DNA from 3 places in the Pseudoalteromonas sp. GW168-MNA-CIBAN-0100 genome. Region 1 is predicted to be linked to each of the others. Evidence: predicted binding sites of a transcription regulator. Region 1 holds the regulator's gene; each other region holds the start of a gene.
What was found. The regulator sigma-54, encoded in region 1, starts transcription at its own class of promoters, with help from an activator protein. The targets are predictions, from matches to a motif close to GTTGGCACGNNNNTNGNNT.

Region 1 (7,835 bases):
TGGTGAAAATCAGCAACTCGTGGGATTATTTACCGATGGCGATTTGCGTCGTATTTTAGAACAAAGAATTGATATTCATACAACACAAATAGATGTTGTTATGACTAAGTCATGCACTACGGCTACGCAAGATATTTTGGCTGCTGAAGCGCTTAATATTATGGAAAACAAACGTATAAATGGCTTAATCGTCGTCAATGAGGAAAACCAACCTATTGGCGCATTAAACATGCAAGACCTATTAAAAGCAGGAGTATTATAAATGCAATTTGAAGAACTCTATCAACCGCTGAGCGATGATGCAAAAGCACGCGCTAAAAAAGTAAAACTACTTATATGCGATATTGATGGTGTATTTTCTGATGGCCGTATTTATCTTGGTAATCAAGGTGAAGAGCTAAAAGCATTTAATACAAAAGATGGTTTTGGCATTAAAGCGCTTATAAACAGTGGCTTTGAAGTGGCTGTAATTACTGGTCGTCATTCACAAATAGTGCAACAACGTATGAGCAGCTTAACCGTACAGCATATTTATCAAGGCCAAGAAAATAAGCTCATTGCCTATCAAGAATTAAAGGACAAACTCAACCTTAGCGATGAACAAATTGCTTATATCGGTGATGATGGTCCTGACATGCCCGTTATGGAATTAGTCGGCTTTGCTGTTGCAGTAAATGATGCCCATCCACTTATTAAACGTTTATCACACTATGTAACGCAAATGCCTGGCGGCTTTGGTGCAGTAAGAGAGCTCACAGACTTACTTATGCTTGAAAATGGTAAAGCGTTGACTACACAAGGCACTAGTTCATGAATGCAGCGCGCATAATATTAAGCGTTTTATTCATTAGCTGTATGGTTTGGCTTTGGTACCCTTATTTTACACAAACAAATATTGTGCCTCAGACTGAGCCTGAAGTTATTGCCAAGCCTGATTACATAGCCATAGAACTCAAACAAACAGCCTATGACGAACAAGGTAAAATTAGCCACAAAGTCACTGCGGCTAAAATGGAGCTATATCAACAATTAGGTTTTACGTTTTTTGAAAAACCTATTTTTACTTTATATAACGAAAAGCAAAAGTGGCAAATAAATGCAGACGAAGCAACATTATACGAAGACAAACAATTAATTTTAGAAGGCAATGTGGTTGCCAAAAACTTAACCGATAACGCCATGATAGACAAAATCAATGCTGATAATATTCAGGTAGATATAAAGCTATTAACAATGCGTTCGGAGCAACCCGTTATCATCACTGGACCCAATTTAAAAATCACTGGTAAAGGCCTAGAAGCCGACTTAAAAACCGAAGTGATAAAACTAATTAACCATACGCGAACCATATATTATGACCAATAAAATATTAAAATCACTTATTATTCCTACACTTATACTAGCATTTAATAGTAGTGCTGCAGAGCAAAACACGCAACCGACTGCAAATCAAATTTCAATAAGCGCCGATAAGCAAGAAGGTCAATTAAAAGCTAATGTCGGAATTTTTGAGAAAAACGTTGAAATTATTCACGGTAACCGCCGTATCACAGCCGACCGCTTAGAAGTACATAAACGCGATGAACTTGGTGATAATAAACAATTATTAATTGCTACAGGTAGCCCTGCGCACTTTGAAGAAAAGCAATCAGATGGCACGACTATGAGCGCCAGTGCTGACGAAGTACGTTATGATGTATCTAAGCGTTTTTTAACGCTTGTTGGTAATGCACAAGTATCGCAAGCGGGACAAAAAATAAATGCTAAAAGCATTACCTACGATATAGAGCAGCAGCTAATCAGTGCCGAAAAAGATGAAAACTCAACTGACCGCGTTCACACAATTTTAGTGCCAATCGAGACTAAAAAAAGTAAAAAAAGCGACAAAGGTCAACCATGAGCACATTAAAAGCAGAGCTATTAGCAAAGAGCTATAAAGGCCGTGAAGTTGTAAAAAACGTCGGCCTTGAAGTCAAAGCTGGCAGTATTGTTGGCTTACTTGGCCCTAACGGCGCAGGTAAAACCACCACGTTTTATATGATAGTAGGACTTGTACCTAGCGACAAAGGTAAAATATCGATAGACGATAACGATATTACTCTTTTACCTATGCATAGTCGTGCTAGATTAGGCATTGGCTACTTACCGCAAGAGTCTTCAATATTCAGAAAGCTGACTGTTTATCAAAACTTAATGGCCATTTTAGAAACGCGCAAAGAGTTAAATAAACAAGCTAGAGAAGACACTCTCGATAAATTATTAGATGAATTTAGCATACAACACATTCGTGATAGCCAAGGTATGGCATTGTCAGGAGGCGAACGTCGTCGTGTTGAAATAGCACGTGCCCTGGCAGCAGATCCTAAATTTATATTACTGGATGAACCATTTGCAGGTGTTGACCCGATTTCGGTATTAGATATAAAGAAAATAATAGAACATCTTAAAAATCGTGGGATTGGTGTATTAATTACCGATCATAACGTAAGAGAAACCCTTGATGTTTGTGAAAAAGCCTACATTGTTTCTCATGGGGAGCTGATTGCATCAGGTACTCCAGAACACGTATTAAATGATAAAACAGTACGCGATGTTTACTTAGGCGAGCAATTTAGGCTGTAACATTTACGCCATGTCTTTAAGCATCTGCTAGTATTAATTATAACAACATAAAAGGATTGTTAGAGATACATGAGGCAATCACTACAGCTGCGCATGGGCCAGCAACTTACAATGACTCCACAGCTGCAACAAGCTATTCGTTTGTTGCAACTCAGTACATTGGATCTCCAGCAAGAAATACAAGAAGCTCTCGACAGCAACCCGCTATTAGAGGTTGAAGAAGCAGACTATTCAGAAGACGCTGCAGGTAAAAACGAGCAAAAAGCAGATACAGATGACATAACTGTTAGCGCATCTGCCGATGATGCTCCAAGTGAATACGAACAAGATAGTGGTGAAGCACTTGCAAAAGACACGCTAAGTGACGACATGGCTATGGATGTTAGTTGGGATGAGTACATGAGTGCCGCCCCAGCAGCATCATCGGGTCCGATGCCTGAAGACGAATCAATATACCAAGGCGCCTCTACTGAAACGCTCCATGAGTATTTAATGTGGCAGTTACAACTAACGCCATTTAGCCCTACAGACGAAGCTATTGCTATTGCGATTGTAGAAGCCGTCGATGATTCAGGTATTTTAACACTAAGCTGCGAAGAGATTTTAGAAAGCTTTAATCAAGAAAACGAAGATGATAACGAAGTCGAACTTGATGAAATTGAAGCTGTATTAAAACGCATCCAACTGTTTGATCCTGTTGGTATTGCTGCACGTAGTTTACAAGAGTGTTTGTGTATTCAGCTTAACCAGTTTGATAAAGAAACACCTTACATTAATGAAACAAAAATGATTTTAACCGAGCATATTGATTTATTAGCTGCTCGTGACTATCGTACATTAATGAAGAAAACTAAGCTCAAAGAAGAAGAGCTTAAGGAAGTAATGACATTAATACATACTCTAAGCCCTAAACCTGCAGATACTATTGTAAGAGAAGAATCTGAGTATGTTATTCCTGATGTGTCAGTTAAAAAAATTAAAGGCCGCTGGGTTGTTGAGTTAAACCCAGACAGCATGCCTAAAATTCGTGTTAATAGCCAATACGCGGCAATGTCTCGCACTGTAAAATCCAGTGGTGACAGCCAGTTTATTCGCTCGCATTTACAAGAAGCTAAATGGTTTATTAAAAGCTTAGAAAGTAGAAACGACACGCTATTAAAAGTAACAAATTGTATTGTTAAGCAACAACAAGGCTTTTTTGAACACGGTCCTGAAGCCATGAAACCAATGGTTTTAAATGATGTTGCTGAAATGGTAGAAATGCACGAATCAACAATTTCGCGCGTAACAACCCAAAAGTATATGCACACACCCCGTGGTATATTTGAGCTTAAATACTTTTTCTCAAGCCATGTAAGCACCGAAAACGGTGGTGAATGTTCATCTACAGCAATCCGTGCGCTTATCCGAAAATTAATCGCAGCAGAAAACTCAGCAAAACCATTGAGTGATAGCAAAATAGCGGATATATTGGCTGAGCAAGGAATTAAAGTAGCGAGACGTACAATCGCAAAATACCGCGAATCTCTGGCTATTCCACCGTCAAATCAACGTAAAAGTTTGATTTAAGACGCAAAAAAAGAGGGTAATGCTTATGCAACTAAACTTAACTGGTCGTCACGTAGAATTAACCGATTCACTAAGAGACTATATTAATACCAAATTTGCGAAGCTAGAAAGACACTCTGATCATATTAATAATGTTCATGTCATTCTCGATGTAGAAAAATTAAATCAAAAAGCAGAAGCCACCATACACGTAAGCGGTGCTGAGTTATTTGCCTCTACAGAACATCAAGATATGTATGCCGCCATTGACTCGTTGATCGACAAGCTCGATCGACAAGTAATTAAACACAAAGAGAAGCTTGCTCGACACTAATATGATGAAATTAAGCTCACTTATATGCCAGGACTGCAGCAAAGCTGCGGTCCTTTTTAATAGCAAAAAAAGAATTTTAGAGTTCATTAGCGAACTTGCTCACGACAAACTTCCGTATTTACCGCAACAAGATATTCTTAATGCTTTAATGAGCAGAGAAAAATTGGGTAGTACAGGTATAGGGCGTGGCATTGCCATTCCTCATGGAAGAATGAGCGGTGCAGAAGAGCCTTTGGCTTTAGTACTCGTTAGCGAAACTCCAATAAATTTTGATGCAATCGATAATCGCCCTGTTGATATTTTCGTCGCACTCATCGTACCAGATGGCGATAACCAGCAGCACTTAAAGACTCTAGCAACCATTGCTGATAAACTAAACAACAAAGATTTTTGTAAACAGTTACGCAGTGCAAAATCAGATACTGAGCTTTACCAAGTTATTGTCAATCAATCATAGTTTTATAAAGGGTGTTAAATGGAGTTAATTATCATAAGCGGCCGTTCTGGTTCTGGAAAGTCGGTTGCTTTACGCATTGTAGAAGATTTAGGTTATTATTGCGTAGATAATATTCCAGTTAACTTGCTTCCTTCATTAGTTCGCAGTGTGTCTGATAGCTACGATAAAATTGCTGTTAGCATTGATGTACGGAACATCCCTAAACAACAAGATGAATTTAACGATATTCTTGAATACTTGCCAGGCTTTGCAAACCCTACGTTATTTTATTTAGATAGCGACGATCAAACATTGATAAAACGTTTTTCTGAAACTCGTAGATTACACCCACTATCAATTGACTCGTTGCCTCTTGATTTAGCCATCAAAAAAGAAAAAGAATTACTTGATGTATTAATCACCCGCGCCGACTTTATGATAGACACGACTGATTTGAGTGTTCATCAACTCGCTGAATCTATTCGTGAAAAGATTTTAGGTAAAAAAGATAAACAACTGATTGTCACTTTTGAATCGTTTGGTTTTAAACACGGCATACCAAAAGAAGCAGATTACGTATTTGATGCACGCTTTTTACCAAATCCACATTGGGAACCTGAATTAAAACCTTTAAATGGGTTAGATCAACCCGTTAAAGATTATTTGGCCAATCACAGTATAGTGCAAAAATTCACATGGCAAATTCAAACATTTGTACAAACGTGGTTACCGCACTTAGAGCGAAATAACCGCAGTTATTTAACCATTGCCATTGGGTGTACAGGCGGACAACATCGCTCTGTATATTTAGCGCAAACTATCGGTGAAAGTTTTGCAATGACACATCCCAATGTGAAAATTCGCCATCGCGAACAAGAAAAATAATATAGCTGAATAATCACCTGTTCAGCTTAGGTAGAGTAAGTTATGCATTGTGAAGACACTTTTTTAATAAAAAACAAATTAGGATTGCATGCCAGAGCAGCCACCGTGCTTGCCCAATTGGCTGTGCAGTTTGATGCGACAATTACATTATTTCAAGATGACAAAGAAGCTGCAGGCGATAGCGTACTTGCACTAATGTTACTTGAAAGTAGCCAAGGCAAAGAAGTAAAAGTTGTATGCAAAGGCCCCGATTCTGAGCAAGCTTTACATGCTGTTGGAGAATTAATAGCACAACGTTTTAATGAACAAGAATAAACAGTTATAAAAATAATGCTCGCATTACTAATGCCCCAACTAAAACAGATATATAAAATAAATACGGTTAGTGACGCCAGTTAACTCACCTCTCCCCATAAAATAATATAAAAATTTATAAAGGACGCCAATGCCTGAAGCTTTTGAACAAGATTACCCACTACAGCAACTAAAACAGGTGACTAAGTCACTCAATAGTGGTCAATTTGTTCAAGTTAGGCGCATGCTCGCAAAAACAGCTCCTTGTGATACCGCATTATTATTAGAATCATCACCGCATAAAATTCGCCGACTCCTTTGGCAGTTGGTTGATCCTGATGTGCAAGGCGATGTTCTTGAAGAACTATCAGAAGATGTTCGTTTAGGCATTATTGCCCAAATGGAACCTAAGCACATTGCAGCCGCAACAGAAGATATGGGCCACGATGACTTAGGTGAAGTATTACGTAGTCTGCCAGACACCGTTTATAAAGACGTTGTTAGCGCGATGGACATTCAAGACCGTGAACGTGCAACACAAGCACTTTCGTATCAAGAGCGTTCTGCTGGCGCGCTAATGAACACCGATACGGTGACCATTCGCCCTGACGTTACGCTCGATGTTGTACTTAGGTATATTAGGCTACGCGGTGAGTTGCCAGAAGGTACCGATGACTTGTACGTTGTTGATAAGCATAACTGCTTTATAGGCGCTTTATCGCTAAGTACATTATTAACTAACCCGCCAGAAAAAATTGTTCGCGATTTAATGGATGAAGATTGTGAATCCATTCCAATCTCTATGGATGAAAGTGAAGTCGCGCAATTATTTGAACGTCATAATTGGATATCGGCCCCCGTAGTTGATGATAACGATCAGCTCCTTGGTCGTGTCACTATCGATGACATCGTTGACGTAATCCGCGAAGATGCTGAGCATAGTTTATTGGGCTTAGCCGGCCTTGATGATGAAGAAGATACCTTTGCGCCAGTACTAAAAAGCTCTAAAAAACGCTCAGTTTGGTTAGGTGTCAACTTACTAACTGCACTTGCAGCTGCTTTTGTAGCTAGCTTTTTTGAAGGCACTTTAGATGTTTTACCTATTTTAGCTGTACTTAACGGTATTGTCCCTTCTATGGGCGGTGTTGCAGGTAGCCAATCATTAACGCTTGTTATTCGTGGTATTGCGGTAGGTCATATAAATCAAACAAACCAACGTTTCTTGATGATGAAAGAGCTTGCTATTGGCGCGTTAAACGGTGTTTTGTGGTCGTTGTTAATTGCAGGTGTTATTGCCCTATGGCAGTGGGACTTTATGCTTGGTGGCGTACTCGCCTTCGCTATGTTTATGAACTTAGTGGTGGCAGGTGTTGCTGGTGCGAGTATCCCTATTATTCTTAAAAGAATGAATATAGACCCAGCACTTGCAGGGAGTGTGGTGCTAACCACGGTGACAGATATTGTGGGTATATTCGCCTTTTTAGGTACTGCTACTTGGTTGCTGGTTTAAATTAGAAACTTTTGCAAATAACTAAAGTAAAAAACACTTAGGGTAAAGCTGCAACTATGACAACGGATACCAAAAATAAAAAAGACACACCTAAAAAAACGCCAAAACAAAAAGGCCTATCAATATTAAAAAGTGTGTTGATATATGGTCTCATATTTTTCGTAATTTATAACGCTGTAAATTGGTGGCGACAACCTGTTATGCCA
Region 2 (7,835 bases), on a different contig from region 1:
GAAACTCGCCGCTTACAAAAACGTGTTGCACATATGCAGCGATTAAGCGCGCTGGGTAAAATGGTTGCGTCACTGGCGCATCAAGTCCGTACGCCGCTCTCAGCCGCTATGCTTTACGCCGCTAATTTAGGGTCAAAGCGCTTACCCGAAGCATCTCGCGATAACTTTCAAACAAAGTTAATGTCGCGTTTAAAAGATTTAGAAACTCAAGTAAACGACATGCTGTTATTTGCTAAAAGTGGCGATCAGCAGGTTGTTGAGCAAGTTTCAATGCAGCAGCTTTTAACAGAAGTTAAAGCGGGCGCTGATGCGATGGTCGCACTTAATGAAAGTGAACTGGATGTAAGCTTACCAGAGCCAGATATACAAATAGTCGGTAATAAAACGGCATTGGCCAGTGCTATTCAAAATCTTGTGCACAATAGTATTCAAGTTATCGGCGGCGGTGCAAAAGTAAAAATTAGCGCACAAAGAGATTTAAAAGATTTAGATATGGTTCGTATTAGTGTGAGCGACAATGGCCCAGGTGTTGATTTAAGCCAAAGCGATAAAATTTTTGAACCATTTTTTACTACAAAAAGTCAGGGCACAGGTTTAGGACTTGCTGTAGTGAGTTCGGTAGCTAGTGCGCACCAAGGCCGTGTTGATGTGACCAATAATACGCAGGGTGGTGCCTGCTTTAGCTTGTTACTGCCTATTAAGACAACATCTAAACTAGAGGGTTCATTATGAGTAACACTATTTTAGTTGTCGAAGATGACGCTGGGCTTCGTGAAGCCTTAATAGATACCCTTGAAATGTCGGGTATTGAATGTGTTGCAGCCAACAGTGCTGAGCAAGCAATGTTACTGCTTAAAAAAGATCAATTTTCGCTTGTTGTAAGCGACGTGCAAATGGGCGCAATGAGTGGCCTTGATTTACTACGCAGTATTAAATTAAACCACCCTGATTTACCTGTATTGATGATGACGGCGTACGCCACAATCGACGATGCGGTAGAAGCCATGCGCCTAGGTGCAATTGACTACATGGCTAAACCATTTGCACCTGAAGTGCTGTTAAATATGGTGAGTCGTTATTTGCCTGAAAAAGCAAAAGAAACCGATGGCCCCATTGTTGCCGACCCAACTAGTATTCAATTATTGGAGCTTGCGAGTAAAGTAGCACGCTCTGATGCAAGTGTAATGGTACTTGGCCCAAGTGGTTCGGGTAAGGAAGTACTTGCGCGTTATATTCATGATAAGTCGAGCCGGTGTAATGAGCCATTTGTGGCAATTAACTGTGCGGCCATACCTGAAAATATGCTCGAAGCCACGTTATTTGGTTATGAAAAAGGGGCTTTTACGGGCGCGATTCAAGCATGTCCGGGTAAGTTTGAGCAAGCACAGGGCGGGACTATTTTACTTGATGAAATTACTGAGATGGACTTAGGGCTACAAGCTAAACTTTTACGCGTACTGCAAGAACGTGAAGTAGAGCGTTTAGGGGGTCGTAAAACAATCCAGCTCGATGTACGTATTTTGGCAACCAGTAATCGTGATTTAAAAGAAGCCGTGTCTGAAAATCAGTTTAGAGAAGATTTATATTACAGGCTTAATGTTTTTCCACTAATGTGGCGACCATTGTGCCAACGCCCTGGCGATATTATTGTATTGGCTAAGCATTTAATTGAGCGCCATATAAGTAAAAGCAAAGAGCCTATGGCGTACTTAGATAAAGCTGCCGAGCAAAAGTTACTGGCTCACGCGTGGCCTGGTAATGTGCGCGAGCTTGATAACGTTATACAGCGTGCACTTATATTGCGCACGGGTAACACAATAAACGAGCATGCTATTTTTATCGAAAACTTAGTATCTAATAACTTTGTTATGGAGCCATCATTGGCACCAGCGCAAACAGTATCGCCAACAGAATTAGCTCATGCAGATAAAGGTGTTGATAAAAGCACGTTAAGCTCTGCATATTATGATGAAAAATTGCATGCTGAGGATGAGCCTAATCAAGGTTTACTAGCGGCAGATACCGGTAGCTATAAAGATGAGCTTAAAGACAAAGAGCATCGTATTATTTTAGAAACCCTTGCGCGTTGCCAAGGCAAGCGTAAAGACGTTGCCGAAACGTTGGGCATAAGCCCACGAACTTTACGTTATAAACTAGCGCAAATGCGCGATTTAGGTATTTCACTTCCTGCATAACCTCCTATAAACCCTAAGTTTGCGCTGCGAACTTAGGGTTGTCAAAACTCTGACTAACACAAATTGAAGTTAACCTATTGTATTTTAATGATTAATTATTTGGCATGTTTTGTGCTTTATTACTTGTAAGAGTTCACTGCGTGTCAGAGATAAATTATGAAAATTCAAAACAGTGCTGTATTTCAAGAAATGCAATCAATGGCTTTAGAAGCCGGCCGTAATAATCAAATAAATAAATTGCCGACTCAAGTTCAACCTACTTCTACTTCCCAGTTTGGCGACATGCTAAGTGATGCACTAAATTCAGTGCATGGATTACAACAAGATGCCGCTCAAAAAGTAACAGCAGTTGAGATGGGTGATCGAAGTGTATCGCTTGCTGAAGCGATGATTGCTTCTCAAAAATCGTCAGTTGCTTTTGAGGCTACAGTACAGGTTCGTAATAAACTTGTTGAAGCTTATAAAGAAATCATGAACATGCCTGTTTAATTAGGTAGTGGAGAATTATTGTGGCGCAATCTAACCAATCTACAGACCTAGCACTTGCTGGTGGCGGTATTGACCAAAGTGGTGGTGATGATCAACAAGAACAAAAGTCAGGCTACTTAAGTGCTTTAAATGGTGTTGATGTATTGCGCCAAGTAACATTGGTTATAGCATTGGCTATTTGTTTAGCTATCGCGATTTTCATTATTATTTGGGCTCGTCAGCCAGATATGCGCCCGTTAGGCAAAATGCAAACTGAAGAGCTTATTCAAACGCTCGACTTTTTAGATGCGCAACAAATTGAATATCAACTAGATGGCAACGTTGTATCGGTTGATGAAAGCGAATACCAAAACATTAAATTGTTAATGACCCGCGAAGGGTTAGATCAAGGCCCTGCATCAGGCTCTGATATAATTATGCAAGATATGGGCTTTGGTGTAAGCCAACGCTTAGAGCGCGAACGCCTAAAACATGGCCGTGAACAGCAATTAGCACGCACCATTGAAGAGCTTAATAATATTACTCGCGCTAAAGTATTGTTAGCCATTCCTAAAGAAAACGTATTTGCGCGTAGAGAGAAAAAACCATCAGCAACTGTTGTATTAACGCTTAAGCGTGGTCGCTCACTCGACCGTGAAGAAGTAGATTCTGTTGTTGATATGATTGCCTCGGCAGTACAGGGTTTAGAGCCTATGCGAGTTACTGTTACCGATCAAAATGGTCGATTACTAAATTCAGGTTCGCAAAGCTCATTAGCAGCACGCTCTCGTAAAGAATACGACTTAGAACGTAAGCGCGAACAAGAGTACCTTGAAAAAATAGACAGTATTTTAATACCGGTTGTAGGGCTTGCAAACTATACAGCCCAAGTTGATTTGAGCATGGACTTTAGCTCGATTGAGGAAACTCAAAAGCGTTATAACCCAGACCTACCAGCGGTTAGAAGCGAAACCACATTTGAAGAAAATAACATTGGCGGCCTAGCTGTTGGTATTCCAGGTGCGCTTACAAATCAGCCACCGTTAAATTCGAACATTCCTGAGGTTGCGGGGCAAGGTGGTGCAGGCACAGCTACGTCACCAACACGCAGCCACAAAGAAGCCACACGTAATTATGAACTCGATACTACAATTTCTCATAAGCGCCAGCAAAGTGGTGTAATACGTAGGATAAGCGTATCAGTTGCTGTTGACTACATTGCTAAAGTGGGAGAAAACGGTGAAACAACCATGACTCCACGCTCGGTAGAGGCATTGTCAAATATTCGTCGCTTACTACAAGGTGGTGTAGGTTTTGATATGCAACGTGGTGATGCACTTGAAGTCGTAACAGTGCCGTTTGTACGTGAAGAAACAAATTTAGCAATAGAAGTGCCACTGTGGGAACAAGACTGGTTTATGAAAATAGCCCGCCTTGTATTAGGCGCCTTAGTTATCATTGTATTGATAATGGCAGTAGTAAAACCAATGCTTAAACGCTTAATTTACCCAGACGATACACTAGAAGAATACGACGAAGATGCATTAAGTTCAGGCGTAGATATTGGCGACAACACGCTTGATATGCTAAATAAAGACTTTGATTCTGCTTCGGTTGGTTTCTCAAGTGATGGTACACTGCAGTTACCGGATTTACATGGCGACGAAGATTTACTTAAAGCAATTCGTGCCCTTGTAGCTAACGAACCAGAACTATCATCACAAGTAGTCAAAGCGTGGTTAACAGAAGATGACTGATCAAGAACAAAAACAACTCCCGCCAGCCTTTGATGTTGATAAGCTAGATGGGGTAGATAAAGCCGCTATATTACTTTTGAGTTTATCAGAAGAAGATGCCGCGCAAATCCTTAAACACTTAGAACCTAAACAGGTGCAAAAAGTGGGTATGGCGATGGCCGGGTTACAGGACTTATCACAAGCTAAGATTAGCGCTGTACACAACTTGTTTATAGAACAAATTCAAAGCTTTAGTACCATTGGTTTTCAGTCAGAAGACTTTATTAAAAAAGCGCTTACAGCAGCACTTGGTGAAGACAAAGCCGCTAGCCTTATTGACCAAATTGTTATGGGCTCAGGCGCTAAAGGCTTGGATTCATTAAAATGGATGGACTCTAAGCAGGTAGCAAACATTATTCGTAATGAGCATCCACAAATTCAAACCATTGTATTATCGTATTTAGAGCCAGAGCAGTCAGCTGAGATTATTGCTCAGTTCCCTGAAAAAGTGCGCTTAGATTTAACCATGCGTATTGCAAACCTTGAAGAAGTTCAGCCAGCAGCACTGCAAGAGCTAAACGAAATCATGGAAAAACAATTTGCCGGCCAAGCAGGTGCACAAGCCGCTAAAATGGGTGGCTTAAAAGCTGCTGCAGATATTATGAACTACCTAGATACCAATGTAGAAGGGCAGTTAATGGACTCTATTCGTGAACATGACGAAGAGATGTCGCAGCAAATTCAAGACTTAATGTTTGTGTTTGAAAACTTAATGGATGTTGAAGACCGTGGTATTCAAGCAATCCTACGAGAAGTACAACAAGACGTATTAATGAAAGCAATTAAGGGCACCGACGATGCGCTTAAAGACAAAATACTGGGCAATATGTCTAAACGTGCAGCCGAAATGCTTGCTGATGATTTAGAAGCTATGGCCCCGGTACGTATAAGCGAAGTAGAAGCGGCGCAAAAAGAGATTTTATCAACAGCGCGTCGTTTATCTGACTCAGGTGAAATTCAGCTGGGCGGCGGCGGTGGCGAGGAGTTCCTGTAAACCATGAGCAAACTCAAAGGACGCACACTTCGGGCTGATGAAGCAGATGAATTATTAAAAAACTGGGCTATTCCGGATGTAGCACCAGATGAGAGCAGCTTTGGCAATCGCTCTACGGCTTACGGCACACCGCTTAGTGAGTTGTACAAAAAAGAATTAGCCGAAGAAATGCCTATTGATGAGCCACAAGAACCAGAACTCCCTGCGCTTACCATGGTTGAGCTTGAACGCATTAGACAAGACGCGTACGAAGAAGGCCTTAAACAAGGTCATGAGCAAGGCTACATAGACGGCTTTGAAAAAGGCGTTGGCGAAGGTAAAGAAGCAGGCTACAAAGAAGGCTTAGAGCAAGGTAAGACACAAGGCCTTGAAGATGTAAAACCATTAATTGAAGAGCAGTTAACAAGTTTAAAAGCCATTTTAGAGGGGCTAACTGCACCGCTAGATAAAGTGGACGAACAAGCTGAAAAGCAATTAGTGCAACTTGCTAGCATGTTGGCGGAAGCTGTTATTTATCAAGAAGTAAAAACATCGCCTGAAGTGATTTTACATACTTTAAAGCAAAGTATTGATTCACTTAATGCGGAGCAAGAAAAAGTACGAATCCATTTAAACCCCGAAGACTTAGAACTCATAAAAGAGAGCTACGGCGAACAAACCATTATTGATAATAACTGGCAATTAATGGCAGAGCCCACTCTTGAGCGCGGTGGCTGTGAAGTTAAAACAGCGCAATCTTCACTCGACATGACCCTTAAAACACGTGTCAAAGAAACGTTGGATAGTTTTTTGCATAATAGTGGTATCTAACTATTTTATTGGCGTGTTATGTCAACTCAACGTGCACCTTTAAGCGAACGCTTATCTCAATATCAACAACATATTAAAACCCCGGCGCCTGCTGTGGCAGGTATTTTAACGCGTGTTGTTGGCCTTACCCTTGAGGCTAGAGGCTTACGTGCACCCGTTGGTAGCCAATGTAAAATAGAAACTATGAACGGCTTTGTAGACGCTGAAATAGTCGGTTTTAACGATCAAACTTTGTACTTAATGCCTAACGACCACATCTCTGGTGTATTACCTGGTGCGCGTGTTATTCCTCAAGTTAATAATTTAGGTTTGCCTGTAGGGATGAGTTTATTAGGCCGCGTGGTTGATGGCTTAGGGCGACCGCTAGATGGCTTGGGTAAAATTAATGCTGAGCATCATTTAAAGTTTGCGCAAAATACTATAAACCCGCTTTCAAGAAGACCAATCACTAAGCCTATGGATGTAGGTGTGCGCGCCATTAACTCGGTTATCACAGTAGGGCAAGGCCAGCGTATGGGCTTGTTTGCAGGCTCTGGTGTCGGTAAATCAGTACTACTGGGTATGATGACCCGAGGTAGCGAAGCCGATGTAATTGTTGTTGGTTTGGTGGGGGAGCGTGGGCGCGAAGTAAAAGAATTTATTGAAGAAATACTCGGTGTAGAAGGGCGCAAACGTTCAGTTGTTGTCGCAGCGCCTGCTGATTCATCACCACTTATGCGTTTAAAAGGCTGTGAGAGCGCCGTAACTATTGCAGAGTATTTTAGAGATCAGGGTTTAAACGTATTATTGTTACTCGATTCGGTAACGCGTTATGCAATGGCACAACGTGAAATTGCACTTGCTGTTGGCGAGCCGCCCGCTACAAAGGGTTATCCGCCTTCGGTGTTTGCTAAATTACCTGCGCTGGTGGAGCGTGCTGGTAATGGCGGTGAAGGGCAAGGTTCAATTACTGGCTTTTTTACGGTGTTGAGTGAAGGCGATGATATGCAAGACCCTATTGCTGATGCAGCGCGAGCTATATTAGATGGCCACATTGTACTATCGCGTGATTTAGCTGACAGTGGGCACTATCCCGCTATAGATATTGAAAAGTCGATTTCGCGTGTTATGCCTCAAGTTGTTTCTGAGCCGCATATGCAACAAGCCCGAGTGCTTAAACAAGTGTATTCAATGTATCAACAAAACAAAGACATGATTACTTTAGGCGCTTATCAAAAAGGGACCGATCAAATGCTCGACCAAGCTATAAATATGATGCCAAGAGTGAATGCATTCTTACAACAAGGTATGCGAGATGTCATTAGTTACGATGATGGTCTGCAAGGTCTTGCTCAGTTACTAGGACAAGCATAATGGCTAAAAACAAACTCGATTTATTGCTCAAAATTGAAAATGATAAAGAAGAAAATTTGCGCATGAGTTACTTACAAGCTAATCAAAACTTGCAATCGAATCAACAAAAGCTACAAGGTTTAAACAATTTTAGACTTGAATACTCTCAGCAGTTACACCTAAAAGGTAAGTCGGGTTTATCTAGTGCAGGGTTTGGTCAGTACCATGCTTTTATAGCTA
Region 3 (7,835 bases), on a different contig from region 1:
CCATAGATGCTTCTTTCTCAACAATGCCGCCAGCTTGGTTCAATTGTGGAACCGGCTTTTGGTGTTTCTTGATCAAGTTTATGCCTTCGACAAAGATTCGACCAGATTCAGTAACAACTGAAAGCACTTTTCCGCGCTTACCTTTGTCTTTACCTGCTAGTACGATTACTTCGTCATCACGACGTATTTTTGCTGCCATGATTGGCTCCTTACAGTACTTCTGGGGCTAGTGAAACGATTTTCATGAACTTATCATTACGAAGTTCGCGAGTCACAGGGCCGAAAATACGTGTACCAATTGGCTGCAAGTTATCATTTAAGATAACAGCCGCGTTGCTGTCAAAACGGATCAAAGAACCATCTGGACGGCGAACACCTTTTCTGGTACGCACAACTACCGCGTTTTTAACATCACCTTTCTTCACTTTACCGCGAGGAATAGCTTCTTTTACAGAAACTTTAATGATGTCGCCAATCGCTGCGTAGCGACGGTGTGAACCACCAAGGACTTTTATACACTGCACTTTGCGAGCGCCGCTGTTATCAGCAACTTCCAGCTGAGTTTGCATTTGGATCATGTTAATGACCTCCGGTGTAGTAATTACAACGTGTCTAAAATTCGTTTAAAAATCAGACATTTCGATTAAATCCCAATCAAAAAACAAACGAGTTGTCTCTTAAGGGCGGGCAATTGTACCAGCATTGAGGGGGTAGTGATAGGTTATTTTTTAATTAATTTAGAGCGTATGGTTATTAAAGTTGAGTAATTACGGCTATGTAGCTATTTTACAGGTGGTTACAAAACAAACAAGGCACTATATAAGTGCCTTGTTTGTTTTAACTATAGATGATTAACCGAATAAACCTTTTAATTTATCTTTAATCTTATCCTTTGCTTTGTCTTTGGCTTTTTCTTTTGCCTCATCAACCTTCTGCTTAGCTTCATCTTTAAGCGCATTGCCTACATCAAGCTTTATACCAACATCGTGGAAAGGCCCTTTTATACGTAGTGGTATTTTAAAACCAGTGCTGTCATCAGTGGTCCCCTGTCCTTCGATTGATCCAACTATGCCTGTAACCAAACGGTAATTAACTGTTGTTTGCGGTAAATCAACATCGCCTTCACCTGATATTCTAACGAGTGGGCTAATAAGTGATAAATCAGTATTTTTACCAACACCATTAGTAAAGTTAAAACTTCCCGTTAGTGCAGAGAAATCTGTTTGCTCTGATTCTTCAAACCCGGTATCCAGCCCTTCAGACGCAGCACCAAAGTTTCCTGAAATGAGTTCCTTACCTTTACGAACCATCTCAGCTATATTCGCACCTTTTACAGCTCCATCAGCAAACTCAAATTCAAGTTTTCCGTTAAGCGCACCAATAAACGACTTTTGACTTTGGCCAGTTGTGTTTAGGTTCCAATTTAAAGAACCCTTACCCATTAGCTTGTCAAAACCTGCCGCATCAGTTAATAAAGGCTGTGCATCTATACCAGCTAAGTCAAAGTTAGTTGATATTTTATAAGGCACTTGTTGTGCGTTTACATTAATAACGCCTTTACCTGACCCTTCATAAGCAGAAAAGCTATCTAGGCTTAGTTTTGCAACGCTATTTTTTAAAGCAACAGTAAATTGATTGGCGCCCAACTTAATATCGTTAGCTTTTAATCCACTTGAACGAATAACTACATTCGCATCTAGTGAATTTAACGCACTTAGATCAATTTTAGTGTCATCCCATACTATTGGCTCTGCAGGTTTATCATTTTGCTCTACTGGCTCTTCTTGTTTTGCTACTGCTTCAGGTAGGTACGGGTTTAAATCAAGCATACCTAAATCAATATCAGCATTTACAGCTAAACGCTTACCTAGGTTAAGCTCACTCTTACCTTTTATTTCCAATGCGTCTAACGTCGCAACTAAATCTTCTAAATTAAATTTCTCACCTGCTAGGTGCATTTTACCGTTTACACTAAATGCGTTAAAAGCATTGTCTTTAGCGTCTAACTCTACACCTTGCCATTTCGCAATACTTTTAACTGACTCACCGCTTAGTGATAACTGACCTTTAATATCTTGGCCTTGCCCAGCGATGCTCCCTTCGAACGTTAGATCAACTAAACGAGAATCTAAGGTTTGTTTAACATTAAAAGTAGCACCTTCAATTGCTTTAGCAGGAGTATCTAATTTTATATCAAGCTCAAAACGCTCCTGCATATAAGTAATACCCCCTTTTACTTCTAATGTTTTACGAAGTGATGGAAGTAAAATAGCGAGTTCTAAATCACTAATTTGTTGCTTAGCACCTGTTAGACCATCTAGATAAGTAAATGTGCCGCCATAAATAGCAACCTCACCTAACTCAATATCAAAGTTATCTGGAAGCTTTATCGCTTCACCTGATTGGCTTTGCTCTTTAGGTTGCTCTGCAACTGCATCAAACAACTGCCAATTAGCTTTACCATTTTTGTCAGTTTCTAATAGGATATTTGGTTCATTTATAACAAACTTATCTAATTTAAACTCACCACCAAATAATGAAAACCAAGGTATGTGTACAGCAAGCTGTTTCATACTCGCCATATCGGCGCGCGAACCTGATTCCATATTTGCAAAATGCACGTCGTTAAGTTCTAACTTTAATGCAGGGAATACGTTAAGTGTTTTATCACCTTTAATAGTAAGAGTGCGCCCAGTTGTTTGTTCTACCTGCTGCGACACTTTATTAAAAATAGTATCAGTAGGAATTAAAAACGGTGCGGCAACAATTAGTGCTATACATAGTAAAAGTATTACACCTACAATTTTAAGTAAGGTTTTCATGATCGTCCTTTCAAACGTGCAAATAATGTTCTTATCATAGCGAGTGTTAGCCTTAAAATCATTGTAGTTGATGTAAAAAAGCCACTAAAACTACTTTACCTGTTCTATATGAATCTTTCCTGAAACATTTTGATACCTTTAGGTTACAAATAAGTATTGACCCGGTGATACCCCAAGGTTGCATTGATACCCAGAGGTTACAAAAAATAAAATACTATTACAGGATGAATACTATGAAACAACAGGATATTAAAACTGAAGAGCAATTTATGGGTCAAAACATATGGATTAGTTTAAGCGCAGGGATAGTTTGTTTACTTCTCTGTGTTTACTCACTAATAAAACAAGATCAACATATTGGAGGGCTTTTAACTGTTGGAATGGGCGTTTTTTTTTATATAGTTATAGTGATTATTTATCTCATTAAAGGGGGTTTTCCGTTAAAAATGTATTTTCAATACGCTTATAAAGATGAGTTTCTAAACACCATTGACACTAATGCATATAAACATACAAGTTTTGCATTTGGGTTTTGCCTTCTTGGTGTTTTTTATATAAGCGATGAAATACCTACCGAATTTTCGCATGCAACTATGGCAATATTCTACCTAGGTATCATGCTCTTGGTATATGGCGCTTCATTGCTTTGGCAAAATCGTGATTAGGAGAGGAAATGCAAAATAACATAGCAAAGTATCGAAAAGAGGCCGGGCTTTCACAGCAAAAACTTGCTGATGCTATTAACGTGTCGCGCAAAACAACTTGCTGATGCTATTAACGTGTCGCGCAAAACAATAAGTACCGTAGAAACAAACCGGTTTACGCCGTCGGTAATAATTGCTCTAAAAATAGCAAAGCATTTTAATACCTCAGTTGAAAGCCTATTTGTACTGGATGAAAATGATTGATACATGTTAAAGCATTAGTCTCATTTTATTAGCAAAAATACTGATTTAGTCACTTCAATTACAACGTATGGAGGACAGCGCTGTTGTTATTAGCGTAATTGCGCTAAAATAGACCAGCAAAAAAATATATATCTAAACCGGAGATTCTACAAGGCATGAAAAAACTGCTAATTTCACCGTCAAAAATGACGCTAGGCGAACAAGAAAATCAAATCTATCAGAACATTCTGAAGCAATCTTCAGAGTTAAGCCTTAACCTTATGGCCGTGAAAGTAGAAAACCACCCTGATGATTTTTTACCTTGGTGTTACGAATTGCTAAGTGCAAGCAGAGATCGTATGAACTACGATTTGCTAGAGCCACAGCAGTTACCAGTACTTAAGAAGCTACACGATCAGCTTATTTCAGCTATCAGCTTTTTACAGGTTAAAACTTTACGTATTGCTCCGTGGCCTGTTGTAAGTGTATTTGTAGAACAACACAAAGACGTTATTGCACTTGATGAACAGCTTCGTTTGGTAGACTACATCAAAAGCATTCGTGAACAGTCTCTTAAAGATATGATTCCTGAAGACTTACTTGCGTTTAGCGGTAAGCACATGGCATCACTTGATCCAAGCACATACAACTTTGACGTTGAATGGTTTGCATCTACAAAGAGTGCAAAGAGCTTCCATCAAATGCTTGGTGATTTACCAGGTGCTTTTGACGATGCACTAGTGAATATTCCACTTGAAGGTGATATTACTCAATACGAATATCAACAATTTGTTGCTGCTTATTCAAAAATATTCACCGACAACAACGAAAAACCAACACTTGCGCCTGCAACACGACTGCTTGCAATGCGTCGCCCTGATTTATTTACTCCGATTACAAATAATCGATTAGATGCATTATGTGGTGCCCTTGGTGTTTCTAAACTTAAAAATAGTGATTTTGAGCGTTACTGGCAAGATATCGTAAAAGGTATTCAAGCTATGTCATGGTACAAAATGGCTAAACCTAGTAATGAGTTAGAAGAACAATTGGTTGCTATTAAAGCATTAATTCCATGTTTCTTTCACTACGCTGATGCTAAAACACCAGATAACTCTAACTACATTAAACTGCTAACCAAGCCTAAACGTACTACAACTACAACAGGTAAAACTCAGCGTAGAGGTAAAGAGTCTGCAGAAATTCTAGTAGACCGTGCACTTGCTGCTGACGATATTCCTGAGCATATTCGCAGTAAACGTGATTCAATTGTGAGTGAAGTACAAAAAGGTCGCAGCGTAAACGAAACAATTAGCCTTATGCGCACTATATTCGGCTAAAACCTTCTAATTTAGCCGTACTTTTATGGTGCGGCTAGGTTAATTTATGCACCAGCAGTGTGCGCAACATCTTCCTTCATGTTATATCCCCACCCTATTCATAAAATTCAAGCTCATGTTTTTAATAAATAAAAAATAATTTTTAATAAAAAATAATGAAGCTGGCACATACAGTGCAATTATCCCGTTAGTTAAACAATAAAAAGCCGTCAGCCTAAAGGTTCCGATTACATAATAAAAACCTTGGCGAGCAAAAATCATATAACGGGAAATGGACATGCTAAAACTAAAAAAAACCATCGCTATAAGTGCTATAGCATTAATGGGCGCAACATCTTTAACGTCAACAGCCGTACATGCTGAAGTAACTGCTAATGCAGCGGCAACATCAAACTACTTATGGCGTGGTCAAGAGCAAACTGGGGGCGATGCAGCTATTTCAGGCGGTATTGATTACGCCAATGAATCGGGCTTTTATGCAGGTACTTGGGCTTCAAACGCATCGTGGGCCGATGAAATGACCTATGAGCTTGACTTATATGCAGGCTTTGGTGGCGATATTAACGAAAGTGTTAGCTACGATGTTGGTTATATTTATTACGCTTACCCAGACGCAGCTTCTGAAGCAGACGCAGATTTCTCTGAAATTTACGGTAGCATCAGTGTTGAAGGCTTTACCTTTGGTGCTTCTGTATTAGCAACATCAGCTGCAAGTGGTGATGGTACAGACTTTGGTGATTCACTTTACCTCACAGCTGACTACGGTTTTGCTGTTGGCAGTAACGGCACTGAAATGGCACTTCACTTAGGCCATTACTCTGGTGACTTTATTGGTGATGACAATATTCTAGATTACGGTGTATCAATTTCGAAAGACGGTTTTACTTTTGGTTTGTCTGATACAGATATGGATGATTCAGATATTAAAGCTTACGTTGCTTATTCTGTAGACTTTAATTTATAAGAAAGAATGTGTTACTTGCTGCAACACGAAGGGCCTTTTGGCCCTTTTCTTGTTTTTGAATAAGACCCCTCACACCTGTTAACAAACCGTTACAATTGAATGAAAACAATACATACTTTTTCCTTTATTCTATTACTTAGTCACTGGGCATTTATAACTGCCTAGCCATAAAATAGGTATAAAGGAATAATAATGAAATCACCTAACGCTTTTAGCGCCCTACTCGATATTTATATAAATCCTAGTAAAGCTTTCAATGGTATTGAACACGCCAAAGGTTGGTCATGGTTAGCATTTATATGTATTACCCTTGCTAGTATCGCTAGTGTTTATATTTTTTACTCTAGTGTTGATATGCAGTTTTTGATTAATGAGCAAGTAGCAGCATCAAGTATAGATGCAACAATTGGCGAGCAAAAAGCAATTCGTCAAAGTATAGAGCTAAATGCAGAAAACCAAATTTGGTTTGCTCTGTTTGGCAGCGTAATGGGGCTAGCTATTATGAATGCACTCATGGCACTTTATTATATGCTTGTGGCTAAACAAGATCCTGAATCAGAACATAGCTACGGAGCTTGGTATGGATTCTCTACCTGGACAATGATGCCAGTTGTTATTTCAAGCCTAGGCACAATTGCTCTTGTACTAAGTGCAAGTACAGATCAAATATCTCAACAAGCCGTATTTAGCTACGCATCTATTAACCAATTAATAATAGGACTTGAAATTGGCCATCCTTTTTATAGCTTATTAGAATCAATAAACTTATTTAGCTTTTGGAGCATTGCGCTGGGAATGATCGGCTTAAAATGCTGGACTAATTTTTCAACTAACAAAGCACTCCTATTCTCTGCACTTCCTTCAATCATTATTTTTGGTATTTGGGCAGTCATTGCAGCAATGTAACCACTAGATGGGGGTATGTATTGCCTCCGCATTACTTAATTCACGGATAGATAAAAATGAAAAAAGCAATAATCATCACACTCGCTGTAGGCGCATTTATAGCCCTAATTGTGTCAAAGCAAATTTCTGGCGATGAAAAACAAGCCGAAGTAAATATTGCTCAAGTAGAGCTAGGCGACATTGCTGACTCAATAATGGCTTCAGGTAATTTAGTTTTTAATACACAAGTGCAATTACGCTCTGAAGTGACAGGCCGAGTAGATAAAATATTTGTTCAAGAAGGCCAAGGAGTGAAACAAGGCGATATGTTAATGCGCCTTGATACAACCGCTTTTGAATCTGAAGTTACCCGTAGTAAAGCAATCCTTCGCGCCACAGAGATTGAAATTAAACATAGTAGAACACGCCTTACTAATCTAGAGCGACAACTTAAAAGACAAAAAGACTTATACGATGTCGGTTTAGGTAATCAAGAGAGCTACGAGAATATTGAAAGCGCACGCGATCTGGCTAAAATCGATATTGAATCACGAATAGAGTCGTACAACCAAGCACAAGCATCACTACAAATTGCGCAAGATCGCTTAAGTAAAAGTGTATTTAGAGCTCCAATGAGCGGCTTGCTTGCATCTGTAAATATTAAAGAAGGTGAAACCGTTATAGCCGGTACTACTAATATTATTGGTTCTGATTTGATGTTAGTAGCCGACCCAAGCGCTATTTTAGCCGAGCTACGTGTTGATGAAACCGACATTGCGAGTATTAAGCTTAACCAAAAAGCGAATATTTATGCGGCCGCATACCCCAATAAACCATTTAGCGGCACAGTAATCAATATTGGTACTTCAGCTAAAAACCAAGCAGGCTCTCAAGGTTTATCGTTTAAAGTAAAAGTATTACTCGATACTACTGAGCG

Region 2: the regulator sigma-54 is predicted to act here: its motif matches at 2,294-2,312, upstream of fliE (flagellar hook-basal body complex protein FliE).
Region 3: the regulator sigma-54 is predicted to act here: its motif matches at 5,210-5,228, upstream of AAEY62_RS13405 (TorF family putative porin).

Annotation. Positions count from the first base shown of each region.
Region 1 is NZ_JBEOOL010000005.1:14,423-22,257, reverse strand. Features, by position in the region: gene AAEY62_RS03995 (KpsF/GutQ family sugar-phosphate isomerase) at 1-262, shown strand, start outside; gene kdsC (3-deoxy-manno-octulosonate-8-phosphatase KdsC) at 263-814, shown strand; gene lptC (LPS export ABC transporter periplasmic protein LptC) at 811-1,365, shown strand; gene lptA (lipopolysaccharide transport periplasmic protein LptA) at 1,355-1,900, shown strand; gene lptB (LPS export ABC transporter ATP-binding protein) at 1,897-2,622, shown strand; gene AAEY62_RS03970 (RNA polymerase factor sigma-54) at 2,692-4,191, shown strand; gene hpf (ribosome hibernation promoting factor) at 4,217-4,504, shown strand; gene ptsN (PTS IIA-like nitrogen regulatory protein PtsN) at 4,509-4,961, shown strand; gene rapZ (RNase adapter RapZ) at 4,980-5,825, shown strand; gene AAEY62_RS03950 (HPr family phosphocarrier protein) at 5,868-6,140, shown strand; gene mgtE (magnesium transporter) at 6,271-7,629, shown strand; gene AAEY62_RS03940 (protein disulfide oxidoreductase) at 7,686-7,835, shown strand, end outside.
Region 2 is NZ_JBEOOL010000016.1:39,971-47,805, forward strand. Features, by position in the region: gene AAEY62_RS11300 (sensor histidine kinase) at 1-732, shown strand, start outside; gene AAEY62_RS11305 (sigma-54-dependent transcriptional regulator) at 729-2,195, shown strand; gene fliE (flagellar hook-basal body complex protein FliE) at 2,352-2,684, shown strand; gene fliF (flagellar basal-body MS-ring/collar protein FliF) at 2,705-4,420, shown strand; gene fliG (flagellar motor switch protein FliG) at 4,413-5,453, shown strand; gene fliH (flagellar assembly protein FliH) at 5,457-6,263, shown strand; gene fliI (flagellar protein export ATPase FliI) at 6,282-7,616, shown strand; gene fliJ (flagellar export protein FliJ) at 7,616-7,835, shown strand, end outside.
Region 3 is NZ_JBEOOL010000020.1:74,381-82,215, reverse strand. Features, by position in the region: gene rplX (50S ribosomal protein L24) at 1-199, opposite strand, end outside; gene rplN (50S ribosomal protein L14) at 210-578, opposite strand; gene AAEY62_RS13425 (AsmA family protein) at 852-2,822, opposite strand; gene AAEY62_RS13420 (hypothetical protein) at 3,056-3,487, shown strand; partial or broken gene AAEY62_RS13415 (helix-turn-helix transcriptional regulator) at 3,496-3,730, shown strand; gene AAEY62_RS13410 (hypothetical protein) at 3,886-5,049, shown strand; gene AAEY62_RS13405 (TorF family putative porin) at 5,327-6,013, shown strand; gene AAEY62_RS13400 (YIP1 family protein) at 6,206-6,919, shown strand; gene AAEY62_RS13395 (efflux RND transporter periplasmic adaptor subunit) at 6,976-7,835, shown strand, end outside.